Regions from separate parts of the Streptomyces sp. 11x1 genome, predicted to be linked through region 2. Evidence: riboswitches for the same ligand, from Rfam matches in the RefSeq annotation. Region 2 holds a riboswitch; each other region holds the start of a gene.

Region 1 (7,720 bases), 230 kb from region 2:
AGACCACCGGCTTCTCGTCGCCGCGGCGGGTCGCGAAGCCGGACGCGCCACGGGCCGAGGAACGGGAGCGGGAGGACGACAGCGACGCCGCGATACCGGCGGCCGGACCCGAGGACACCGGCGCGGAGGCACCCGTGCGCTTCCACTCCAGATGAGTGGCCGGGATCTCCTCCAGGAACCGGGACGGCGGGTTGTACGAGGGCTGTCCCCAGGCGCTGCGCAGCGTCGACCGGGTGAGGTAGAGCCGTTCACGTGCGCGGGTGATGCCGACGTACGCGAGGCGGCGCTCCTCCTCCAGTTCCTTGGTCTGGCCGAGGGCGCGCATGTGCGGGAAGACGCCGTCCTCCATGCCGGTGAGGAAGACCACCGGGAACTCCAGGCCCTTGGCGGTGTGGAGGGTCATGAGCGTGATGACGCCCGAGCCGTCCTCCTCCTCGTCGGGGATCTGGTCGGAGTCGGCGACCAGCGCCACCCGCTCCAGGAAGTCGGCGAGCCCGGCGGAGGTCGTCCCCGCCGCACCGCCCTCGGTCTCGCCCTCCGCGGCACCGGCCTCCTGCTCGAACTCCAGGGCGACCGCGGCGAGTTCCTGGAGGTTCTCGATCCGGGTCTCGTCCTGCGGGTCGGTGGATGCCTGCAACTCGGCCAGATAGCCCGTGCGTTCGAGGACGGCTTCCAGGACGGTCGCCGGTCCGGCGCCGGACTCGACGACGGTCCGCAGGTCCTCCATCAGCGTGTTGAACCGCTTGACCGCGTTGGTCGACCGGGCCGCCATGCCGTACGCCTCGTCCACACGCTTCAGGGCCTGCGGGAAGCTGATCTTCTCGCGCTGGGAGAGGGCGTCGATCATCGCCTCGGCACGGTCGCCGATGCCGCGCTTGGGCACGTTGAGGATACGGCGCAGGGGGACGGAGTCCTCGGGGTTGGCGAGGACACGCAGATACGCGAGGACGTCCCGGACCTCCTTGCGCTCGTAGAAACGCACCCCGCCGACGACCTTGTAGGGCAGGCCGACGCGGATGAACACCTCCTCGAAGACACGGGACTGGGCGTTCGTCCGGTAGAAGACGGCGACGTCGCCGGCCTTCGCCTCGCCCGCGTCCGTCAGTCGGTCTATCTCGTCGGCGACGAACTGGGCCTCGTCGTGCTCGGTGTCGGCGACATAGCCGGTGATCTGCGCACCGGCGCCCGCATTGGTCCACAGGTTCTTCGGGCGGCGGGACTCGTTGCGCTCGATGACCGCGTTGGCCGCGGAGAGGATCGTCTGCGTGGAGCGGTAGTTCTGCTCCAGCAGGATCGTCGTCGCGTCCGGGTAGTCCTCCTCGAACTGGAGGATGTTGCGGATGGTCGCGCCGCGGAAGGCGTAGATCGACTGGTCCGCGTCACCCACGACGCAGAGCTCCGCCGGCGGCACGTCCCACTCGGCCGGTGGCACGTCCACCGGGTGCTCGGAGGTGCCGACCAGCTCTCTGACCAGGGCGTACTGGGCATGGTTGGTGTCCTGGTACTCATCGACGAGGACATGACGGAAGCGACGCCGGTAGTGCTCGGCGACGTCCGGGAAGGCGCGCAGCAGATTGACCGTCGTCATGATCAGGTCGTCGAAGTCGAGCGCGTTCGCCTCGCGGAGGCGCGACTGGTAGAGCGCGTAGGCCTGGGCGAGGGTCTTCTCGAAGCCGTCGGCGGCCTGGGCGGCGAAGTCCTCCTCGTCGATCAGCTCGTTCTTCAGGTTCGAGATCTTGGCACTGAAGGACTTCGGCGGGAAGCGCTTCGGGTCGAGGTCCAGATCACGGCAGACGAGCGCCATCAGCCGCTTGCTGTCGGCGGCGTCGTAGATCGAGAAGGAGGACGTGAAACCGAGCTTCTTCGACTCGCGCCGCAGGATCCGGACGCACGCGCTGTGGAAGGTCATGACCCACATCGCGTGCGCGCGCGGGCCGACGAGCTGCTCGACGCGCTCCTTCATCTCACCGGCGGCCTTGTTGGTGAAGGTGATCGCGAGGATCTGGCCCGGGTGGACATGCCGCTCGCCGAGCAGATGGGCGATGCGGTGGGTGAGCACACGGGTCTTGCCGGAACCCGCGCCGGCGACGATGAGCAGAGGGGAGCCGGCGTGCACCACGGCCGCGCGCTGGTTCTCGTTCAGCCCGTCCAGGAGGGCCGCCGCGTCGAGGGCCGGGCGGGGGGCACCGCCGCGGTAGTACTCGTCCCGGTCCGGTGGCACGTCGAACTTCCCGCCGAACAGATCGTCCGGAAGCGGCTCCGGTACATGATCGTCCTCGGGCGGCGGCGGGGGCTCCTCCGCGTGGCCGCGGGGGGCCTGGAGGTCCGCCAGGAAGCTGTCGTCAAAGAGGCTGCTCATCGCTCTCCGAGTCTAGGCGCCCCCACTGACAGCGGGGGGCCGCCCCGGGAAGTCCACACCCACCACTCACCGCGCTCACCTCACGACGGTGAGCGATCGAGCCTACCGCCTGTCGCGCGCAAGAGGCTAAGGTCACGAAAACGTATCGGGCATATCGAACATCAACCTTCACACGGGACCCACGAGTTGGCTAACTTCTTCTCTTGGGTCGTACGACACAACCGGCGAACGTCGCCGGGCCGCACGGCCCCCGCCGAGTCCGGTACGCCTCTCGCGGCGCCGGAGCCGGGGACCCACCGACCTCTGGGGTGAATCGACCCGACCGCCGCTCGCGGCAAGGGCCGCAGGGCAAACCTTCCGAAGCTTGCGCCCGAACCCGACAGCTAACTCGGTAGGCGGACTACGGAAGGAGACGCCGCACCATGGCGCCGCACCGCAAGCCGCGTCCGACCGGCCGGACGCGCGCGGGCATACGCACCCCCGCTCTCGCCACGGCCGCCCTCACCTCCGTGGCCCTGCTCTCCCAGACGGCCACCGCCGCACCCTCCGACGACGACAGGCCGAGCCTGGAGGACGTCGAGAAGAAGGTCGACGACCTCTACCGCCAGGCCGGGTCGGCGACCGAGAACTACAACGCGGCCAAGGAGAGGACGACCAAGCAGAAGAAGAAGGTCGACACCCTCCTCGACGACGTCGCCAAGCGCACGGAGAAGCTCAACGAGGCACGGGAGGAACTGGGATCGTTCGCCGCGGCCCAGTACCGCAACGGCGCGTCCGCCCCCGACCAGGCCTCGCTGCTCCTCGCGGACAACCCGCAGGACTACTTCGACCAGAACCAGCTGATGGACCGGATGACGGACCGTCAGAAGCAGGCCGTCGACGCGTACGTCACCGAGCAGGCCGACGCGGCGGAGCAGCGCCGGACCGCGAGCGACAGCCTCGAGAAGCTCACCGAGTCGCAGAACGCCCTCAAGACCAGCAAGGCCAAGGTCCAGGCGAAGCTCGCCGAGGCCCGCGAACTGCTCTCCACCCTCACCGCCGCGGAGAAGGCCCGGCTCGCCGCGATCGAACAGCGCGAGCAGGAGGAGGCCGACCGCAAGGCGGAGGAACTCGCGCGTCGGCAGGCGGCGCAGCAGGCGAGCCAGGAGTCCCCGAGCACCCAGGAGGCCCAGGGGACCCAGGAGACCCAGGAGACCCAGGGAGGGACCGCCGCCGACACGGAGACGTCTCCCGGCACCAGCGGGACCACCGCTCCCGTCGAGGACTCCACCTACGCCACGAAGGCCACCAAGGCCCTGGCATTCGCCCGCGCGCAGATCGGCAAGCCGTACGTCTGGGGCGCCACCGGCCCCGGCTCCTACGACTGCTCCGGCCTCACCCAGGCCGCCTGGAAGGCCGCCGGCGTCGACCTCCCGCGCACCACCTACGACCAGGTCGAGGCGGGCACCACCGTCCCCCTCGCCGACGCCAGGCCGGGGGACCTCGTCTTCTTCTACGACAACATCGGCCACGTCGGCATCTACATCGGCAACGGCATGATGATCCACGCCCCCAAGCCAGGCACGTACGTCCGCGAGGAGTCGATCTTCTACGACGGCGAGTCCTCGATCCACAGCGTGGTGCGGCCCGCGTGACCGGGTGTACGGCCGCTTTAGATCTGTCGGATTCTCAGCGATCTGTCGTCAACTTGTCGCCTACGACAGGTCGCTGAGAATCGCTCCGTAGAGTGACTCTTGGCCACTCACAGCATTCTTGCGCTCCCCTGGCGCATGGGACGGCGCGGTCCATGGGCAGCTTCGGCCGGGATCACCTTCTGTGTCCCTTCGGTTACGTATATCGGGGGTGGCAGTGTCGTACGTCTCGGGTCGAGAGCCAACGGCTGAGGCCAGAGCTGTAAAGGTCCGCTACCGCCAGGCGGGGGTCTGTACGGTGAGTGGTGTAACTCCCGAGCTGGAAGCGACAGTTGATGACTGACGTGACGAGTGACACCGAGGCCGGGAAGGCCGCTGTGAGCGGGACGGGCGCCGTGGATGACGGGCTGGTCGCCGAGTTGGTTGCCCGGGCTCAGGCCGGTGGCGTGAAGCTCACCGGGGAGGGCGGCCTCCTGCAGCAGTTGACCAAGCGGGTGCTGGAGTCCGCGCTGGAGGGCGAGCTCACCGATCATCTGGAGCACGAGCCCGGTGAGCGGGCCGAGGGCGGTCGGGACAACTACCGCAACGGGCACCGCTCCAAGACGGTGATCACCGAGTCGGGGCCGGTCGAGATCGCGGTGCCGCGGGACAGGGCCGGATCGTTCGAACCGCAGCTGGTCAGGAAGCGTCAGCGACGTATGGGCGGCGTGGACGAGATGGTTCTGTCGCTGTCGGCGAAAGGGCTCACGCACGGGGAGATCTCCGCGCATCTCGCCGAGGTGTACGGCGCGGAAATCTCCAAGTCCACGATCTCCACGATCACCGACAGTGTGATGGCCGGCATGACGGAATGGCAGAACCGTCCGCTGGACAGCGTCTACCCGGTCGTCTTCATCGACTGTGTGAACGTGAAGGTCAGGTCAGGAGGTCTGGACGCCGGGACTGCAGAGGTTTCTGCGCAGGCATCTGCCGTCCTTCCTGTTCGTCGCCCGCGGCACCGGATTCCTCGGCCAGCCCGCCGGAGGCCTGGTCTCCTTCTCCAGGACGCCGTTGCGGTCGGTCGGATACGTCTCGTTCCGCGGCACGCGTCCGCAGACCGGCGGCCTGTTGTTCCGCTGCGCGCTGGCATTGGGCAGCAGCGTTCAAGGCGTGCTGACCTTCGAGGTCTCCGGACGCCGTACGGTGGTGGGCAACGTGCATCTGACCGCGAACAGGGACGGGGACTGGTCGGCGGGCAACCGCCACGAAGCCCTCCAGTCAACGCAGTTGAGGAGGGTCCACCAGGTGTTGCGGGCGGCCCGCGGCGGTGACACGGAGCTGATGATCGCCAGCGGCGACTTCAACCTCCCCAGCGGTTCCGCTCTGTACGAGGCGGTCGTGGACGCAGGCGCGTGGCGGGACCCGTTCGCCGCGGCGGACCTGCCCACTTTCCACGCCGAACTGCTGCCCGCCGGTGCCGCGGCCTACCGGGTCGACTACCTGCTCGTCCATGGTGACCCCGATCGCTACACCGTCACCAGGACCGAACTCCTCTTCACCGAACCGGTTGCGATGCCGTTGGGCGGCATGGCGTACCTCTCAGACCACGTAGCGCAGACGGCCACGATCGCCGTCCCCCAGACCTGGACGAGCAAGCCCTGAGTCGGTCAACCCAGTGCCTGGTCCGCCTCCGCTGGACTGTCGGAAGCCGCTGTGACCGGGCCGGTACCGCAGGTTGGGCGGCAGGCCAGCCGCTGCCTGTGCCAGGTAGTACGGGGTGACGTCGCGTCGATCCACGGGGCGCGCCTTGCGGCGGGTGAGGCGGCGGGTCATGAGGGTGATGGCCGCCCAGGTGATGAGGGATCTGCTCATCACGGGGAGGCGTTCGTGGTCGCGGCAGTGGCGGCGGGGGCGCTGGGGCCGGCCCCGGCTCCTGATCTGGCGGTGAGCGCCCCGCCCCGGAGGTGTCAGCGCGGTGGCCGGGCGGCCATCGCGAGGTTCGACTCGATCGCCTTCATCTGGTTGCTGAGGTAGCCGGCCCACGTGCTCTTTGGGAACAAGGCCAGGTACGGGCCGATCGTGCCCGTGATCATCCGGCGGAACTGGGTCAGCTTCCCACTGAGCCAGGCCCGCTCCCGCTCCTCCAGCTCCTCCTCACTCGCGCAGAAGTAATAGCCCAGCTCCCGGGTCCAGATCACCGGCGGCCAGCCGCGTTCGGCGCACATGTCCCGCAGCGCGCCGAGCCCGCGTCTGGTCTGCCAGCGGCTGAGCTCGCACGAGCCCATCAGCCGTGTGAGCGTCATGCCGGCGGGCGCGACCTCGAACAGCGCGGTGCGGACCAGGTCGGCGTGGCGCTCCGCGGCCGGGGAGCGCTTGCGTGCCACTACTCACTCCGCAGCAGGCGGGCGGGTTTCTCGTCCATGTCGACCTTGCCGGTCTCGGCAGTGGTCTCGATCCAGTCCAGCACGGCCCGACAGCGGGCGACATTCTGCGCGAGCACGGCCTGTTCGTCGCCGGTCAGCTGCCGGTCGCGCAGTTGCGGCACGGTCTTAGTGCGTCTTCGTGCGTGTTTCTGAGCCTCGGTGCCGAGTAGCTCTGAGTCCTGCGCCGGCCTGGTGTCCGAGTACGCCGGTCGAGCTGGGGAGAGGATCTGCCGGGGCTGCTGGGAACGATTCAGGCCGGGAGTTCGGCCCGGGGCGGAGTTCTGTTCGTCGGTGTGTCGGTCCAGGCAGTGGCGTTGGGAACGCAGTTGCGCCAGCGCCTCTACCGAATCATTCGGCGGGTGGACCAGGACGTTCACCGAGACCCGGCTCTTTGCGGCCATCGTCGACCGCCTCACCTTCGGCGGCAACATCATCGAGACCGGCACCGACTCCTACCGACTCGCCAGAACCCGGGCCGCCCGAGCCCAGGACACCGCCGCAGGCTGACCACCAGGGTTCCCGCCGCCGTCACGGCGGTGTCCATCCTGAAGTACCGTGACAGCCCTGGCATCGTGGACAAGACGTCCACGAACAAAAGCAGAGGAAGAGGCACGCCTTGTCAAAAATAGCCGGATGGGCCATCGGCATCGGCGCCGTCCTCGTGTCGGCCGGGGTGGTGTTTGTCTATATGGTGTTCGACCTCATGCGGGAGCGTGCCGTCGATGATGCGGCATGGAGCCTCAGAGACACGGAGCTGCCTCCGCGTGACCATGACCCTGACGAGCGGCCGGAGTGACCCTCCAAGACTTCCTGGACCGCCACGGGCTCCCCGGCTGAAGCCCTGACGGGCCGCTGGCGGCCGGCCTCGACGACTGCAAGATCCCCGGCAGAGTTGCTGGGCCCGCCTGCACGGCGAACACCATCCAGGGGGTCGTGCGAGCCCGCAGCTCCCCGGTGAGAAACTCCGGGCCGATACCGCGCGCCTCATCAAGGCCCGTCTGCCAGCGTGGCCGGGTTGACGCCGTGACCGAGCCGCTCGCATGCGTGGGATCGCCCGGGTTCCGGTCAAGGGGGAAGGAGGCGGGTGCGGTCGTCGTTCGGGATCCACCGTCGGTCCATGGGTCCGTCGAAGACCTCACGAGGCAGGGTCGCGGCAGTGCCACCCAAGGTTTCCAAGAGGTGCAGGGAAGAGAAGGAGCCCGACGGGGCTTCAGGGAGTGCCTCGAGCAGGGCCTGCAACCACTCCTGGGGCGGATCAAAGGGTTCCGGAATGTCCCGAAGCCGCGGGGCGTCGGGGCTGCTGTGGTGGTACACCACCGCGAGCGCAC
Region 2 (7,720 bases):
ACAGGCGGACCGAGACGTTCCGGGACTCGTCGTGAAGCTCGGCGACTATCCGCTGCACCACGGCGGTGTCGGAGCCATCCGCAGCCTGGGCCGGCTCGGGGTGCCGATGTACGCGATCACGGAGGACCGGTACACACCGGCCGCCGTCTCACGCCATCTGCGACGCGCTTTCGTGTGGCCGACCACCGGGACGGAGGAGCCCGGGTGGCTGGTCGACGGGCTGCTGCGCATCGGCCGGCGAATAGGGCGGCCCACCGTGCTCGTCCCCACCGACGAGGAAGCCGCCGTGCTCATCGCCGAGCACCAGGAGGAGCTCGCGACCCGCTTCCTCTTCCCCCGCGTCGACGCCGGGCTCCCGCGCCGCCTCGCCAGCAAACAGGGGTTGCACGAACTCTGCGTGGAGCACGGCATCGCCAGCCCCGCGAGCTCGTTCCCGCAGTCGTACGAGGACGTGGAGCGCTTCGCGCAGCGGGCCCGCTTCCCCGTGGTGGCCAAGAACCGGGAGGCGTTCGAGCGGCGCAGGCAGCCCGCGGTCAACGGGACGACCCGCATCGCCGACCGGGAGTGTCTGCTGCGGCTGGCCCGCGACTGGGGCGACCGGCCCGGGGTGATCCTCCAGGAGTACCTGCCCCGGGAGGACGCCGAGGACTGGATCGTGCACGCCTACTTCGACGCGGACTCCACCCCGCTCGCGATGTTCACCGGGGTCAAGGTGCGGTCGTGGCCGCCGCACGCGGGGATGACGGCGAACGCGTACGTCGTCGACAACCCCGAACTCGCGGACATCGCCGCCCGGTTCATCAAGCAGATCGGGTTCTCCGGCGTCATCGACCTCGATCTGCGGTTCGACCGGCGGGACGGGCGGTACAAGCTGCTGGACTTCAACCCGCGGATGGGCGCGCAGTTCCGGCTGTTCGAGAACGAGGCCGGGATCGACGTCGTCCGCGCCATGCACCTCGATCTGACCGGGCGCCCGGTCCCGGAGGGGGAACAGCTCGCCGGGCGCCGGTACATCGTGGAGAACATCGATCTGGCGGCCCTGCTCGCCTACCGGCGCAGCGGCTACACGACCCCGCACGCGCCGCCGCGCGCGAGCGGGACCGAGCTGGCATGGCTCGCGGGTGACGACCCGCTGCCGTTCCTCACGATGCTCGCGCGCTTCGTACGACCGGGCGCGAAGCATCTCTACCAGCTGTGGCGGGCCAACCGCCTCGGCAACGCCCGTGTGCGCCCCTAGGCCGTGTCCGACCTGGCTCGTAGGGCCCTGGGCCGTCGGCGCACGTGGGCATGTGCGTGACCACACGAAGTAGGCATGAGGCGTCCTGGGGAGGGACTTCGTGATTCAACCGGTAGCAGTCATCGGTGCCGGCCCGTTCGGTCTGTCCACCGCCGCGCATCTGCGGGCGCGCGGTATTCCCGTCCGTGTCTTCGGTGAACCCATGGTGAGCTGGCGGGACAACATGCCCGCCGGGATGCTGCTGAAGTCCACGCCGGCCGCGTCGAGCATCGACGCGCCGCAGCACGGCCACACCCTGGCCGACTACTGCGACGCGGCGGGGATCCGGCGGCTGGTGACGGACGAGGACATCATCCCCGTCGAGACGTTCATCTCCTACGGCGAGTGGTTCCAGCAGCGGCTCGTGCCCGACCTGGAACGGGTGCGCGTGGTCTCGGTGGACCGGAGCGAGAGCGGCGGCTTCGAACTGAAGCTGGACTCGGGGGAGTCGTTCACCGCGCGGGCCGTCGTCGTGGCGAGCGGGCTGTTCGGGCTGGCGCACCTGCCGACCGAGCTGGCGGGCGCGGCCGTGGACGGCCCCACCCCCACGGGGCCCGTCTCGCACAGCTCCCAGCACGCCGACCTGAGCAGGTTCAAGGACCGGGAACTGATCGTCGTGGGCGCGGGGCAGTCCGCCCTGGAGACGTCGGTCCTGGCGGCCGAGGCCGGCGCGCGGGTCCAGGTGGTGGCGCGCGGGCACGGCGCCGTGGCCTTCGGCGCGCCCCCGTGGCGGCAGCCGAGGCTGCGCCCCGAGTCGCCGTTCGGGCGGGCCTGGTCGCTGTGGGCGCTCAGCTACTACCCGCACCCCTACCGGTACCTGCCCGCCGCCGGCCGGCACTACCTGGTCCGGCGGGTGCTCGGGCCGCTGGGCGCGTGGTGGCTGCGGGACCGGTTCGAGGGGCGCGTGGAGGTGCGGGAGGTGGACCGGGTCGTGCGGGCCGGCGTCATCGAGGGGCGCCCGGTCCTCGTGGCGCGCGGGCACGACGGTCGTACGGCGGAGCTGGGCGCGGATCATGTCATCGCGGCGACGGGGTACCGGGTTGACCTCGGGGCGATGGGGTTCCTCGGGCACGAGCTCCGTACGGAGCTGGGGGTGAGCCGGGGGACGCCGGTGCTGGGGGCGGGGTTCCGGTCGTCGATCCCGGGGCTGTACTTCACGGGGTTGCCGGCGGCGGCGTCGTACGGGCCGGTGATGCGGTTCGTGTGCGGGACCGAGTTCGCCTCGCCTCGGTTGGCTCGGCATTTGGCGGCGGCTCACGGGTGAGGGTTCCGGGGTGAGCTCGGGTGGGGGTTCCGGGACGACCTCGGGTGGGGGGCGGTGCGTCGCGGGGTGCGGGTTTGGTGAGGCTTCTCGCGCAGTTCCCCGCGCCCCGTTCGAGGCCTGCGGCCATCTCAAGGGCCGCGTGCCCATCCAATCCCCCTGAACCCCCGTTCGGGCAAAGGGGGTTGACCTCAGGGGGCGTCAGGGCGTTGCGGCCGGTCGGGGTGGCGTACGTCGTCCGGTTCGGGTCGAACCGATGGGGCGTTGCATCCGTATTCTCTGATCATGGCCGCTCCCACCGCATATTCACTCATCGCCACTGACCTGGACGGAACCCTCCTGCGCAGTGACGACACGCTCTCCGACCAGTCCCTCGCCGCGCTGGCGCGGGCCACGGAGGCCGGTGCCCAGCACCTCGTGGTGACGGGACGGCCGGCGCCCAGAGTGCGCCCCCTCTTCGACGACCTCGGCAGCAGGGGGCTCGCGGTGTGCGGACAGGGCGCGCAGTTGTACGACCCCGGCGCGGACCGGCTGCTCTGGTCGGTCACCCTGGACAGGGAACTCGCCGAGACCGCGCTCGGCAAGATCGAGGCGGAGGTCGGACAGGTGTACGCGGCCGTCGACCAGGACGGTGTCGACGGCCTCACCCTGATCGAGCCCGGCTACCTCATGCCGCACCCCACGCTGCCGGCGCTGCGGGTGCCGCGCCGGGACGACCTGTGGTGCGAGCCGATCAGCAAGGTGCTGCTGCGCCATCCCTACCTGTCGGACGACGAGTTGGCCTCGGCGGCGCGGATGGCGGTCGGCTCGCTGGCGACGGTCACGATGTCGGGGCCCGGCACCGTCGAACTCCAGCCATGCGGCATCACCAAGGCGACGGGGCTCGCGCTGGCCGCCGACCATCTCGGGCTGACCCCGGACGCGACCATCGCCTTCGGGGACATGCCCAACGACATCCCGATGTTCGACTGGGCCGCGCACGGCGTCGCCATGGCCAACGCCCACCCCGAGCTCAAGGCCGTCGCCGACGAGGTGACCCTCTCCAACGAGGACGACGGGATCGCGGTGGTGCTGGACAGGCTGTTCCGCTGAGACAGGGCGTTCCCCTGGGCCCGCCGGCCCAGGGGAACGAGTGCGGAGCTGGTGAGGGCTCAGTACGGACCGAACACGTTGTCGATCGAGCCGTACCGGTCGGCGGCGTAGTTGCAGGCCGCCGTGATGTTCGCGACCGGGTCGTACGGGTCGTACGGAGTGCCGGACACGTGGTAGGCGGCGAAGGTCGGGTCGATGACCTGGAGCAGGCCCTTCGACGGGGTGCCCTTGGCCGCGTTGGAGTCCCAGTTGTTGATCGCCAGCGGGTTGCCCGACGACTCGCGCATGATGTTGCGGTGGATCCCGTTGTACGACCCGGGAATTCCCTTTTGCGCCATGATGTCCAGCGACTCGCGGATCCAGCCGTCGAGGTTGTCCGGGTAGGTCTTGACCGACGCCTGCGTGGCCTTGGCGGTCTTCGAGGCCGTCGACGCCTTCTTCGCCGTGGAGGCCTTCGTCCCGTTCACCTTCAGCTTCAGACCCGGATGGATCAGGGCCGGGTTGTCGCCGACGGCGGCGCGGTTGTCCTTGTAGAGCCGCTGCCAGCCGCCCTTGACGGCGTGCTTCCGGGCGATGGAAGAGAGTGTGTCGCCGGAGACGACGGTGTAGGTCGCGGACTTGGGCTGCGTTGCGGCCGGTGCGGACTGCGGCGCCGACTGGACGGAGCCGACGGCCTGGGCCGGGGTGGCGGCGCTCGCGGTCGTGGCGACCGTGAGCGGGAGGGCCAGGGCGGCCCCGCCCGTTCCGGCGGCGAGCACGCCACGGGTGAACGCGTTGCTTCTGGGGCGGCGGTGTTTGCCTCGTGCGGGCATGGCGGATTCCTCTCCGTCGCCTGCGGGGTGAGCTGTCGGGTTCGGGCTGGAGATGCCCGGCCACGCGCGCCGTCCCGGCGGTCGCTGTGCGTGCCGCGTCCGCTGGGCCTACTGCGCGTGGCTTCACCCCTAGCCGGTCCGATGGGGGAAATGCCGGACCGGCGCTTACCTGGGTCCCCCGCTCCTGCCGTGCGTGGATGAGTGGTGATGGGTGGGGAGTCCGGGCGGCGGCAGGATTCGGCGGTCCGTCCGGACGGGGTGTGAACGTATGCGAGAGCACACGATCGGAACAAGTCCCGGTTTGGCCGGTAGGTCTAGTTGACCTTGAGTTTGGTGTGATTCGGCGGCTATTTCCGATGCGTGTTCCCGGGTCAACTTGCCTACCGCAAAGGGAAAGTCGGCGCGGTGGTGGACGGTTGCGCCGAGCGGGGCTGGTGACTCAACTCACGGGAGGAGTGGGGTGAAGTGCTGGCTATGCGGCAAATCGGTCAAGTCGGGCTGTGTGTTCGCGGGCGAATCCGAGGGAGTTCGGGTGTCCGTGAGGGTCTTCGGGTGTCCGCGGGGGTCGCCGCATGCCGGTGGGGGTCTCCCGCGGTGGAGCGGGTACCCGGGGCGGGCCTCGCGCGGGTGCCGTACGCGCGTCGACCCGTGGGCGCTCGTGGTGATCGAAAGGTGACCGGATACGCTGACTCGGGTGATGGCAGCGACAGATCGACAAACTGTGTCATCGCCCGTGAGAGCGAACCAGACCGACCGTGCGACCGTGTGATCGTCAGTAGACGTCAGCAGACAGGAGAACCCTCGTGACCGTCGTCGAGCCGTTTGGGCTGAGCGCGCGGGACCAGGCTCTCGAAGCCGATGTCCAGGCCGGAATGGCGGCCGTCGAGGAGGGTCTGCTGGAGGCGACCAAGAGCGAGGTCCCCTTCATTCAGGAGGCCGCCCAGCACCTGCTGCGCGCGGGCGGCAAACGGTTCCGCCCCCTGCTGGTGATGCTCGCGGCGCAGTTCGGCGACCCCTACGCGCCGGGCGTCGTGCCCTCGGCGGTCGTGGTCGAGCTGACCCATCTCGCCACGCTGTACCACGACGACGTGATGGACGAGGCCGAGGTGCGCCGGGGCGTGCCGAGCGCCAACGCCCGCTGGGACAACTCCCTCGCCGTCCTCACCGGCGACTTCCTCTTCGCCCGCGCCTCCCATGTCCTCGCCGACCTCGGCCCCGACGCCGTCCGCATCCAGGCCGAGGCCTTCGAGCGGCTGGTCACCGGGCAGATCCTGGAGACCGCCGGGCCGCGCGACGGCCGCGACCCGATCGACCACTACCTCGACGTGCTCGGCGGCAAGACCGGCTCGCTGGTCGCGGTCGCCGGACGGCTCGGCGCGCTGATGGCCGGGGCCGACGAGACCGTGGTCGACATCCTCACCCAGTACGGGGAGCGGCTCGGCGTCGCCTTCCAACTCGCCGACGACGTCCTCGACATCGCCTCCGACTCCCACGAGTCCGGCAAGACCCCCGGCACGGACCTCCGTGAGGGCGTGCCGACCATGCCGGTGCTGCGGCTGCGCGAGCGGGCGGGCCGGCTGGGGCTGGCGGACGACATCGCCCTGTGCGAGCTGCTCGACTCCGACCTCACCGACGACGCCCGCCACGCCGAGGCCCTGGCCCGGCTCCGCGTCCACCCCGCGCTGGAGCAGGCCCGCCGCGACACGATCCGCTACGCGGAAGAGGCCCGCGCCGTGCTGGCCCCCCTCCCGGACTGCGACGCGAAGGCGGCGCTGGTGGAGCTGTGCGACGCCGTGGTGCACCGCGCCGGCTAGCCACCGCGCGGGACGGTTCCTGCGCCGGACAGCCACGGCGCGGGAGGGGTCCTGCGCGGACAGCCACCGGCGCCGTACGGGCCCCGCGCCGGACAGCCGCCCGCGCCGGGGACACCCCCTGGGCCGATCGTCCTTGCGCCCGATCGTCCTCGCGCCGGACGGGTCCTGGCCGTACGGGCCCCGCGCCGGACAGCCGCCCGCGCCGGGGACACCCCCCGGGCCGGGGAAAGCCCCCGCGCCGGACAGCCACCGCGCCGGATCGTCGTCGGCCCGGACGTTACCGTGCCCGGACATCACCGTGCCCGATCGTCCTCGCCCCGGCTTCGTCGTCTCCGTCCGAGGCCGGTCGTCGGCGGCGTCCCCTACGGGTCGTGGGGAGGTGCCGCCTCGTCATGTCATCCCTGACGGTCCGCCATGTCATCCCGTAGCAGTACGTGGAGTTGAGTCCCGAGTCTGACGATTCCCTCTGGCCGATTTGGTCAGATGGGTATCACCACTCCTCACCGATTCGGGTGAGAATGGCGGCTGAGAGCAGACGCCGCCGCCGACGACGGAGGTAAGGCACACATGGCACCGTACGAAACCGACGACAGCACCCGGTCCGGCGACGCGGCCGTGCTCGCGGCCGAGGCCGAGGAGGCGCGCTCGGCACGGCGACGCAAGGCCGCACGGTACGTCGTCCCGGTCACCGTGCTGGGCGTGGCGGCCGCGACCATCGGGCTCGTCCCGGCCTTCGCCGGCTCCGGTGACCCCGATCTGCCGAAGATCAGCGCGCAGGAACTCATCGAGAAGATCGCCGCGTCCGACGTGCAGCAGGTGTCCGGCACGGTGAAGATCACCACGGATCTGGGCCTGCCCGACCTGGGCGGCCTGGCGGACAGCCTGGGGTCGCAGGGCGCCCCCGGCGGCGACGGCGGTTCCTCCGCCGACCCGTCCTCCAAGCTGCTCGAACTCGCAACCGGCACCCACACGTTGCGGATCGCCGCCGACGGACCCGACAAGCAGAAGCTGTCGCTGCTGGACGAGGCGGCCGAGTACAGCGTCATCCACAACGGCGACGACCTGTGGGCGTACGACAGCGCCTCGAACGAGGTCTACCACGCGACCGACGCCGGCCCGAAGGGCGAGGGCGAGGACCGCGCGGGCAAGGGCGGCAAGGACGCCCCGGACACCGCCGAGGACGTACCCGCCACGCCCCAGCAGCTCGCCGAGGAGGCCCTGAAGGCCGTCGACGACACCACGTCCGTGGCCGTCGACGGGACCGCTCAGGTCGCCGGGCGGGACGCGTACAAGCTGGTCATCAAGCCGAAGCAGTCCGGCTCCACGGTCGGGGCGATCTCCATCGCCGTCGACGAGAAGACGGGGCTGCCGCTGAAGTTCACGCTCACCCCGGCGAGCGGTGGCGCGGCCGTCGTGGACGCGGGCTTCACGAAGGTCGACTTCGGCAAGCCGAGCGTGTCGACGT
Region 3 (7,720 bases), 2.1 Mb from region 2:
TCATGGGATAGGCGAGCGCCACGATCATCGAGCAGAGGACCAGGGCGAGCAGCGCGGCCCGGCCGGTCAGCCGGGAGCGGCGGACCTGGCGCTTGGCCTGGGAGCGGTAGACCCGGGCGGCCGTCTGCTCACCGAGCACCTTCAGCCGGGTCGCGGTGGAGAAACGGTCCCGGTCCCGGTCCTTCACGGCCATGTCCCGCTTCCCCTTCCGCTTCTGCCTTCTCCCGCGCGCACGCGCGTACGTCCCCGCACACGGTACGGGACCGGTACGGGGACGTACGTACGACGCTTCCTACTGTTGCCGTCAGCCCTTGAAACGGGGGAAGGCGCTGCGGCCGGCGTACACCGCGGCGTCGTCGAGGATCTCCTCGATGCGCAGCAGCTGGTTGTACTTGGCGACGCGGTCCGAGCGGGCCGGGGCGCCGGTCTTGATCTGGCCGCAGTTCACGGCGACGGCGAGGTCGGCGATGGTGACGTCCTCGGTCTCGCCGGAGCGGTGGGACATCATGCACTTGAAGCCGTTGCGCTGGGCCAGCTCGACGGCGTCCAGGGTCTCGGTCAGCGAACCGATCTGGTTGACCTTGACCAGCAGGGCGTTGGCGGAGCCCTCCTCGATACCGCGGGCGAGGCGCTCGGGGTTGGTGACGAAGAGGTCGTCGCCGACGATCTGGACCTTGTCGCCCAGCTTGTCGGTGATGGTCTTCCAGCCGGCCCAGTCGTCCTCGAACAGCGGGTCCTCGATGGAGACGAGCGGGTACGACGCGACGAGGTCGGCGTAGTACTCGGTCATCTCGGCGGCGGAGCGCTCCTTGCCCTCGAAGGTGTAGACGCCGTCCTTGTAGAACTCGGAGGCGGCGACGTCGAGCGCCAGGGCGATCTGCTCGCCGGGGGTGTAGCCGGCCTCCTTGATGGCCTCGAGGATGAGGTCCAGGGCGGCGCGGTTGGACTCCAGGTTCGGGGCGAAGCCGCCCTCGTCGCCGAGGCCGGTGGACAGGCCCTTGGTCTTCAGCACCTTCTTGAGGGTGTGGTAGACCTCGGCGCCCCAACGCAGGGCCTCGGAGAAGGACTCCGCGCCAATGGGGGCGATCATGAACTCCTGGATGTCCACGTTGGAGTCGGCGTGCGAGCCGCCGTTCAGGATGTTCATCATCGGAACGGGCAGCAGGTGCGCGTTCGGGCCGCCCAGGTAGCGGAAGAGCGGCAGGTCGCTGGCCTCGGAGGCGGCGTGGGCGACGGCGAGGGAGACGCCGAGGATGGCGTTGGCGCCGAGGGAGCCCTTGTTGTCGGTGGCGTCCAGGTCGAACATCGCCTGGTCGATCAGGCGCTGCTCGGTGGCGTCGTAGCCGACGAGCTCCGGGCCGATCTGCTCGATCACGGCGAGGACGGCCTTCTCGACGCCCTTGCCGAGGTAGCGGTTGGGGTCGCCGTCGCGGAGCTCGATGGCTTCGAAGGCACCGGTGGAGGCGCCGGACGGAACGGCGGCACGACCGGTGCTGCCGTCGTCGAGGCCGACCTCGACCTCGACGGTGGGGTTGCCTCGCGAGTCGAGGATTTCCCGGGCTACGACGACGTCGATGGACGGCACGAGCATCTCCTTCATGGGATGTGACGCGGAAGTGCGGGGCCCGCGGGCCTTGCGACTAGAGCCTAACCGCCCCGGGCGCGTCGGCAGCCGACCGACCGTCCCGTGGACAGACAGACGGTACCTATTGTTTCCGCCCGGAACAAAGGGGGGTGGGCGAGAAAGTGAACGGGAAGGGTCCGGAGGAGCCGCGCGCATGAAAAAACCCCGCCCCGGTGCGTACGGGGGAATGCGCACCGGAGCGGGGAGCCCGTGGGGACGGGGGGACGGCCCTCACGAGGTCTTCACTATGGAGGACACGGATGTGAGCGGGCTGTGGTTCAGCCGGGAAGCGGCCCGATTTCTCGGCCCGGCCGAACCCGCCCCGCCTGCCCGGCCGTAGGGGCGACCGTGGGGGCGGCAGGCGTGCGGTGGCCGTCGCCTACGCCGGGGGTCAGCTCAGGTGGAGCTGCTGGCCCGGGTAGATGAAGTCGGCATCGTCGATGATGTCCTTGTTCAGCTCGAAGAGCTTCTCCCAGCCACCCTTGACGTTCTTCTTCTCGGCGATGGCGCTGAGGGTGTCGCCGGTGACGACCTTGTACTCGCCGTCACCCTTCTTGACCTTCTTGCCGGTCGGGGTCTCGACGGTGGCGCGCTCGGAGGAACGGGAGGCGCGGGTGTCCTCGGTGCTCTTCTTGCTGCTCTCCTGGGTGCTCTTCTGCGAGGAACCGGAGTTCGAGGAGGCGGCGGCGCCGTCGTACGAGGCGCTGGACAGGCCCTTGCCGCAGACCGGCCAGGCACCCTTGCCCTGGCCCGCGAGGACCTTCTCGGCGATCGCGATCTGCTGGGCCTTGGTCGCCTGGTCGGCGGTGGAGGCGTACTGCGTACCGCCGTAGCCGGCCCAGGTGGAGGCCGCGAACTGCAGGCCGCCGTAGTAACCGTTGCCGGTGTTGATGGACCAGTTGCCGCCGGACTCGCACTGGGCGACGGCGTCCCACTCGGAGGCGGTGGCGGCGGAGGCGCTGCCGGCGGCCATCAGCGGGGCGGCGATGGCGGCGGCGCCGGTGACACCGGCGACGGCGACGGCACGAGCGGCCTTGGACGGACGGCGGTGCTTGCCCTTGCTGGAAAACAGCATGGAGAGATCCCCTCACCGACGCCTGCGAGGTGAGCTGTCGGGTTCGGGCCGGTTGAGTTGCCCGGCCGCGCCCGCTCGCCTCTCGGCTCACGTGGCACGGCTTCACCCCTAGCCGGTTCCGGACGTACGCCCCGAAGGGCCGCAACCACCGGACCCGGCACTTACCTTGGGTCCCCCGCTCCTGCCTACGGCGCTTGACGCGACGACTGTTCCTTGCGGCCGTTGGCAGGATTCGGCGTACCGACCGCAGGGGCCCGCTGTGGCGAGCGGTCACGACCGTAAACAGGTGATTGCCCGAATTTCAAAGACGATCAGGGGATCTGTGATTCATCTCCCACGGAGATCAAAACGGGCATTCAGGGGCGAACGGTGACCCGAACTCTCGCTACTTTTCGCCCGTTTCGGCACCGACTTCGAGGGTCTGACCGGGAAGGATGAGGTCCGGGTCAGTTCCGACCGTGCCCTCGTTCTCGGCGTACAGCCCGCGCCACCCGCCGGCCAGGTCCAGCGAGTCGGCGATCCGCGTCAGACTGTCGCCCGCACGGACCGTGTACGCGCCGTCCGCGGCCGCCCGCGCCGTGTCGCCGCCACGGGAGGCGTGACGGCCGGAGGGGGCGGGGTCGGCGGCACGGGAGCCCGCGGCCGCGTCCGTGGCGGCCTCCGCGTCGGCGGAGGCACTCTCGTCGGCGCTGGCGCCGCGGTGGCGGCCGGTGCCGGCCTCGCTCTCATCGGCCGAAGAGCTCTCACCCTGTGACGACTTGCCCGATTTTGCACCCTCGGAGTTCGCAGAGTCGTCCGTGCCGGCCTCGGCCCTGGCAGAACCGTCGGCGCCGCCGGAGGTCGAGCCGGCCGAGTCGGAGCCGTCGGCCTTCCCGGCCGAAGTGGACGAACCTGACGAATCCGAAGAATCCGAAGAATCGGATGAGTCGGATGAGTCGGATGAGTCGGATGAATCGGTGGAATTGGAAGACTCGGAGGAATCACCCGACTTCGCCGAGTCGTCCGCGACGCCCGTGTCCACGTCGGCCGAACCGGAGTCGCCGCCGAGGTTGTGCAGCAGACCGCACGTGGCCCAGACATCGACGCCCTGGTCGGCGAGCACCTTCTCGGCGACGGCTATCTGCTGCGAACGGCTGGCCTGGTCGGCGCTGGTCGCGTAGTCGAGGCCGCCGTACTTCTCCCAGTTCGCCTGAGTGAGCTGGAGGCCGCCGTAGCGCCCGTTCCCGGTGTCGGCGCTCCAGGAGCCACCACTCTCGCACTCCGCCACCTGATCCCAGGTGGTTCCGCTGGCCGCGCTCGCGCCGGTGGCGCCGAGCAGGGGGATCGCGATGGCCGAGCCGGTCACTCCGGCCGCGACGAGGAGGGCGGGCGCCTGACGGGGGCGACGGTGACGACCGTTCCCGGAGAGCATGCGGTTGCCTTTCACACGACAGCAGTGACCGGTGTGAAGGGTGTGATGACCCCTTCGCACTGACGTGTGAACGTAGCCGCAGTCGATCAGTTGTCACAAGTTAATGCAGCGCAGATCACGTGGAGATCACAGAGTTGAGCGAGTGTCACTTTTCGCCATGGAATGCGATAGGGCTACGGGCTGCCCGGGTACTACTACGTACCGTTCACGCGCCACCCACGAACCGCCCCTGCGGGGCGAATTGCACCGGAAGCGTGCGCAATCCCCGCATGATGAGCCCTCCTCGCCATCTCAAATCGGCTGAATCCACCGCGAGTCGAAGGTCGGGGAGACGGGTGAGGAGCGTCGCCAGCGCGGTCTGGCCTTCGAGGCGGGCGAGGGGGGCGCCGAGACAGTAGTGGATGCCGTGGCCGTAACCGAGGTGCTGGTTGTCACGGCGGGAGAGGTCGAGGGTGTCGGGGTCCTCGAAGCGGGCCGGGTCGCGGTCGGCGGCCGCGAGGACGACGAGGACGGGGTCGCCCGGGGCGATGTCCTGCCCGCCGACGGTGAGGGGGTGGGTCGCGAAGCGCCAGGTGGCGAGTTCCACGGGGCCGTCGTAGCGCAGGAGTTCCTCGACGCCGGTCTCGAGCAGCGCGGTCTCCCCCGCGGCGAGGGAGGTCTGGAGGCGGGAGCGCTGCTCGGGGTGGGTGAGCAGGGCGTAGGTGCCGTTGCCGATGAGGTTGACGGTCGTCTCGAAGCCGGCGAAGAGCAGGATGAACGCCATCGCCGCGGCCTCGTTCTCGGTGAGGTGCTCGCCGTGGTCGGAGGCGCGGATGAGGCCGGAGATGAGGTCCTCGCCGGGGGCGGGGTGCGCGGTGAGGGCTTCCCGCTTTCGGTGGATGAGGTCGGCGAGATAGCCGCGCATCTTCTTGACCGAGCGCGCGACACCGCCCCTCGGGCCGCCGCCGTGCCGGATCATCATGCCCGCCCAGTCCCGGAAGTCGTCCTGGTCCTCGCGGGGGACGCCGAGCAGGTCGCAGATGGCGTGGATGGGCAGGGGGAAGGCGAAGTCGTGGATGAGGTCGGCTTCGCCCGTCTCCGCGAAGCGGTCGATGAGCTGGTCGGTCATCTCCTGGACCCGCGGGGCGAATTCGGCGACGCGGCGGGGTGTGAACGCCTTGGAGACGAGGCGGCGGAGCCGCGTGTGGTCCGGCGGATCGATGTTGAGCAGATGGGTCATCAGCTCGGCCTTGCGCTCACCGGGGATGCCGGTCTTCCCCTTGGCGTGGGCGGGCTCGGCGTGGTGCGCGGGGTTCTTCGACAGGCGCGCGTCGGCGAGGGCCTGCTTGGCGTCGGTGTAGCGGGTGACCAGCCAGGCCTCCACACCGCTGGGCAGCCGGGTCCGGTGGACCGGCGCGTGCTCCCGGAGCCAGGCGTACGCCGGGTAGGGATCGGTGGCGAACTCCCAGGTGAACAGGTCGGGCGCGGGGGGCGCCGCGGGAGTGCCGGTGGGGTTGGGTACGGGCTGCTCGGTCACCCGTCGACGGTAGCGGGCGCCCCGGGCGACCTCCCTCCCGGCCAGGGTCTTGTCGTCCGCGCGCCCCGCGGGGGTCGAGGGGCCTCAGTCACCCAGCACGCGGACGCGGTCAAGCGCGGGGTCGAACCCGAGCACCGGGTGGTCGTACGCCCCCTCCGGGCACATCACGACCGGCTTGCCGAGGTGGCGGCCGAGGTCACACAGAAACCCACAGAACGCGTCGAGCCGGTCCTGGCCCTGGATCTCCCGCAGGTCCACGTCGAAGTCGATCTGCTCGTCCGAGAGGAATCGGAAGATCGCGAGTATGCCCTCCGTCGGCCACACCCTCAGCTGGGGGCATTCGGCGCCGGGCGGTCGCGCGAGTGCGCGGGCGGCGCTCGGCACGGCCAGGGGCGCGGTGCCTTCCAGGTACTCGTGCTGCCAGCCCCTGTGTGCGACGAGATCGAGGAGCGCCTGCCAGTGCCGTGCCGAGGTGTTCGGGACGTGCAGGTCCGGTAAGGCGCCCATCAGTTCGGGGTCGAAGTTCTCCTTCACCTCGTCCCACAGCAGGTCGGGAGTTTCGTCGCTCCGGGGCATGTCAGTCCGTGTCCAGGCCCTCCGCGGTTCGGATCGCGTCGCGGTAGGCGCGGGACGCTGCCCGCAGGGCCGCTTCGGGGTCGATTCCCTCGGCCTCGGCTCGGGCGGCGAGGGTGAGGAGTTCGTAGCCGATGCCGTGGCCCTGGGGCGGCGGGACGGCGAGGCCGGCGGTGCGGACGCGGGAGGCGAGCTTGGCGGCGAGGGCGAGGCCGGGCTGGCCCAGGGGGATGCCGTCGGTCACGGACTCCCGGCGTTTCTCTATCGCCTTCGTGCGCAGCCAGTGCGCCTTGACCTCCTCCGGGGTGGTGGCCGTGGCGTCGCCGAAGACATGGGGGTGGCGGTGGATGAGCTTGGTGATGATGCCGGCGGCGACGTCGTCGATGGAGAAGGGGGCGTCGGGGTCGTCCTCGGCGATACGGGCGTGGAAGACGACCTGGAGGAGGACATCGCCCAGCTCCTCGCGGAGCTCCTCGCGATCACCCTCCTCGATGGCCTCGACGAGTTCGTACGCCTCCTCGATGCCGTACTTGGCGAGGCCCTTGTGGGTCTGCTGCGAGGACCAGGGGCATTCGGCCCGGATGCGGTCCATGACCTGGACGAGGTCGAGCAGGCGCGCGCCGGGGAGGTCGTAGGAGGCGGGGAGCAGCTCCAGGGACGGCATCGTGAGGCGGCCCGAGCCGGCGAGGCGGGCGAGGCCGTCGGTGAGGCGGGGTTCGCCCTCGGCGGTGGCCACCACGACCACGGTGCGGCCGCCGGCGCAGGCGTCGACCAGTTCCTCGGCCGTCGGGGTCGCCCGCTCGACCGTGACGCCGGCCTCGCGCAGATAGGGGAGCTGCGGGTGCGCCTCGTCCGCGCAGAGGACGCGGTCCGCCCCGTGCAGTGCCTGCCACGCGGGCCAGGACAGCAGGCCGGGCGCCACCCGGTGGCTGGTGGTGAGCAGGACGACTCGGCCGGGGTCGGGGGACGACGTCTCGGGGGCCGTGGGGGCGGGGTCGCCGTCGGGGCGGTGTGCGTTCACCCCACGAACGTAACCCACGCCACCGACGGCCCCCGAAGCACCGGTTTCGCCCAGCGCTACGCCGACTCCTGCGACCCCGCTCCCGTGACTTCCTTCAGCCACGGGGTCTTGGCCTCCAGGAGGCCGACGCGGCCGGAGGCCTTGTCGACGCCCCAGCTGCCGTAGCGGGGGTTGAGGTCGACGTCGAGTTTCTCGGAGGCCGTCGAGAGGGCCTTCCAGAAGACCGTGCCGCCCTCCGGGCTGTTCAGGTCGGCGCCGAGGGCGGCGGCGAGCTTCTGGACCTCGACATCGCTGCGGAGGCTCTCCTCCAGCTGTTCGGGGGCGACGCTGTAGCGCTGCAGGTAGGCCGCTTCGAGGGCCGCGGCGCCGCCGGCCTCCGTCTCCAGGCCGGAACGGTACTGCTGGATCTCCTTGCGGGTGACGGTGACGCCCGCGTCCTTCAGCGCCTGGTCGAGGACCTTCTCCAGGACCATGCCGTTCAGGGTGTTGCGGGTGAGGGC

The links. A riboswitch is a leader RNA that binds a small molecule or an ion and turns the genes downstream of it on or off. The one in region 2 is predicted to bind cyclic di-AMP.
Region 1: it holds a riboswitch for cyclic di-AMP, as region 2 does, so the genes downstream of both, P8T65_RS17205 (NlpC/P60 family protein) here and P8T65_RS18270 (LysM peptidoglycan-binding domain-containing protein) in region 2, are expected to answer to the same signal.
Region 3: it holds a riboswitch for cyclic di-AMP, as region 2 does, so the genes downstream of both, P8T65_RS27855 (transglycosylase family protein) here and P8T65_RS18270 (LysM peptidoglycan-binding domain-containing protein) in region 2, are expected to answer to the same signal.

Annotation. Positions count from the first base shown of each region.
Region 1 covers NZ_CP122458.1:3,976,711-3,984,430, forward strand. The annotation lists gene pcrA (DNA helicase PcrA) at 1-2,359, opposite strand, end outside; cyclic di-AMP (ydaO/yuaA leader) riboswitch at 2,601-2,773, shown strand; gene P8T65_RS17205 (NlpC/P60 family protein) at 2,782-3,993, shown strand; partial or broken gene P8T65_RS17210 (transposase) at 4,326-4,916, shown strand; gene P8T65_RS17215 (hypothetical protein) at 5,275-5,631, shown strand; gene P8T65_RS17225 (RacP protein) at 5,937-6,353, opposite strand; gene P8T65_RS17230 (DUF6192 family protein) at 6,353-6,769, opposite strand; partial or broken gene P8T65_RS17235 (ATP-binding protein) at 6,657-6,899, shown strand; gene P8T65_RS17240 (hypothetical protein) at 7,009-7,188, shown strand; gene P8T65_RS17245 (hypothetical protein) at 7,458-7,720, opposite strand, start outside.
Region 2 covers NZ_CP122458.1:4,205,396-4,213,115, reverse strand. The annotation lists gene P8T65_RS18285 (ATP-grasp domain-containing protein) at 1-1,237, shown strand, start outside; gene P8T65_RS18280 (NAD(P)-binding domain-containing protein) at 1,338-2,540, shown strand; gene P8T65_RS18275 (HAD family hydrolase) at 2,823-3,629, shown strand; gene P8T65_RS18270 (LysM peptidoglycan-binding domain-containing protein) at 3,689-4,441, opposite strand; cyclic di-AMP (ydaO/yuaA leader) riboswitch at 4,446-4,651, opposite strand; gene P8T65_RS18265 (polyprenyl synthetase family protein) at 5,245-6,255, shown strand; gene P8T65_RS18260 (DUF2092 domain-containing protein) at 6,823-7,720, shown strand, end outside.
Region 3 covers NZ_CP122458.1:6,325,424-6,333,143, reverse strand. The annotation lists gene P8T65_RS27865 (septum formation initiator family protein) at 1-193, opposite strand, end outside; gene eno (phosphopyruvate hydratase) at 305-1,591, opposite strand; gene P8T65_RS27855 (transglycosylase family protein) at 2,016-2,699, opposite strand; cyclic di-AMP (ydaO/yuaA leader) riboswitch at 2,704-2,902, opposite strand; gene P8T65_RS27850 (transglycosylase family protein) at 3,085-4,110, opposite strand; gene P8T65_RS27845 (cytochrome P450) at 4,316-5,626, opposite strand; gene P8T65_RS27840 (hypothetical protein) at 5,711-6,202, opposite strand; gene P8T65_RS27835 (nucleoside triphosphate pyrophosphohydrolase) at 6,204-7,220, opposite strand; gene P8T65_RS27830 (SurA N-terminal domain-containing protein) at 7,277-7,720, opposite strand, start outside.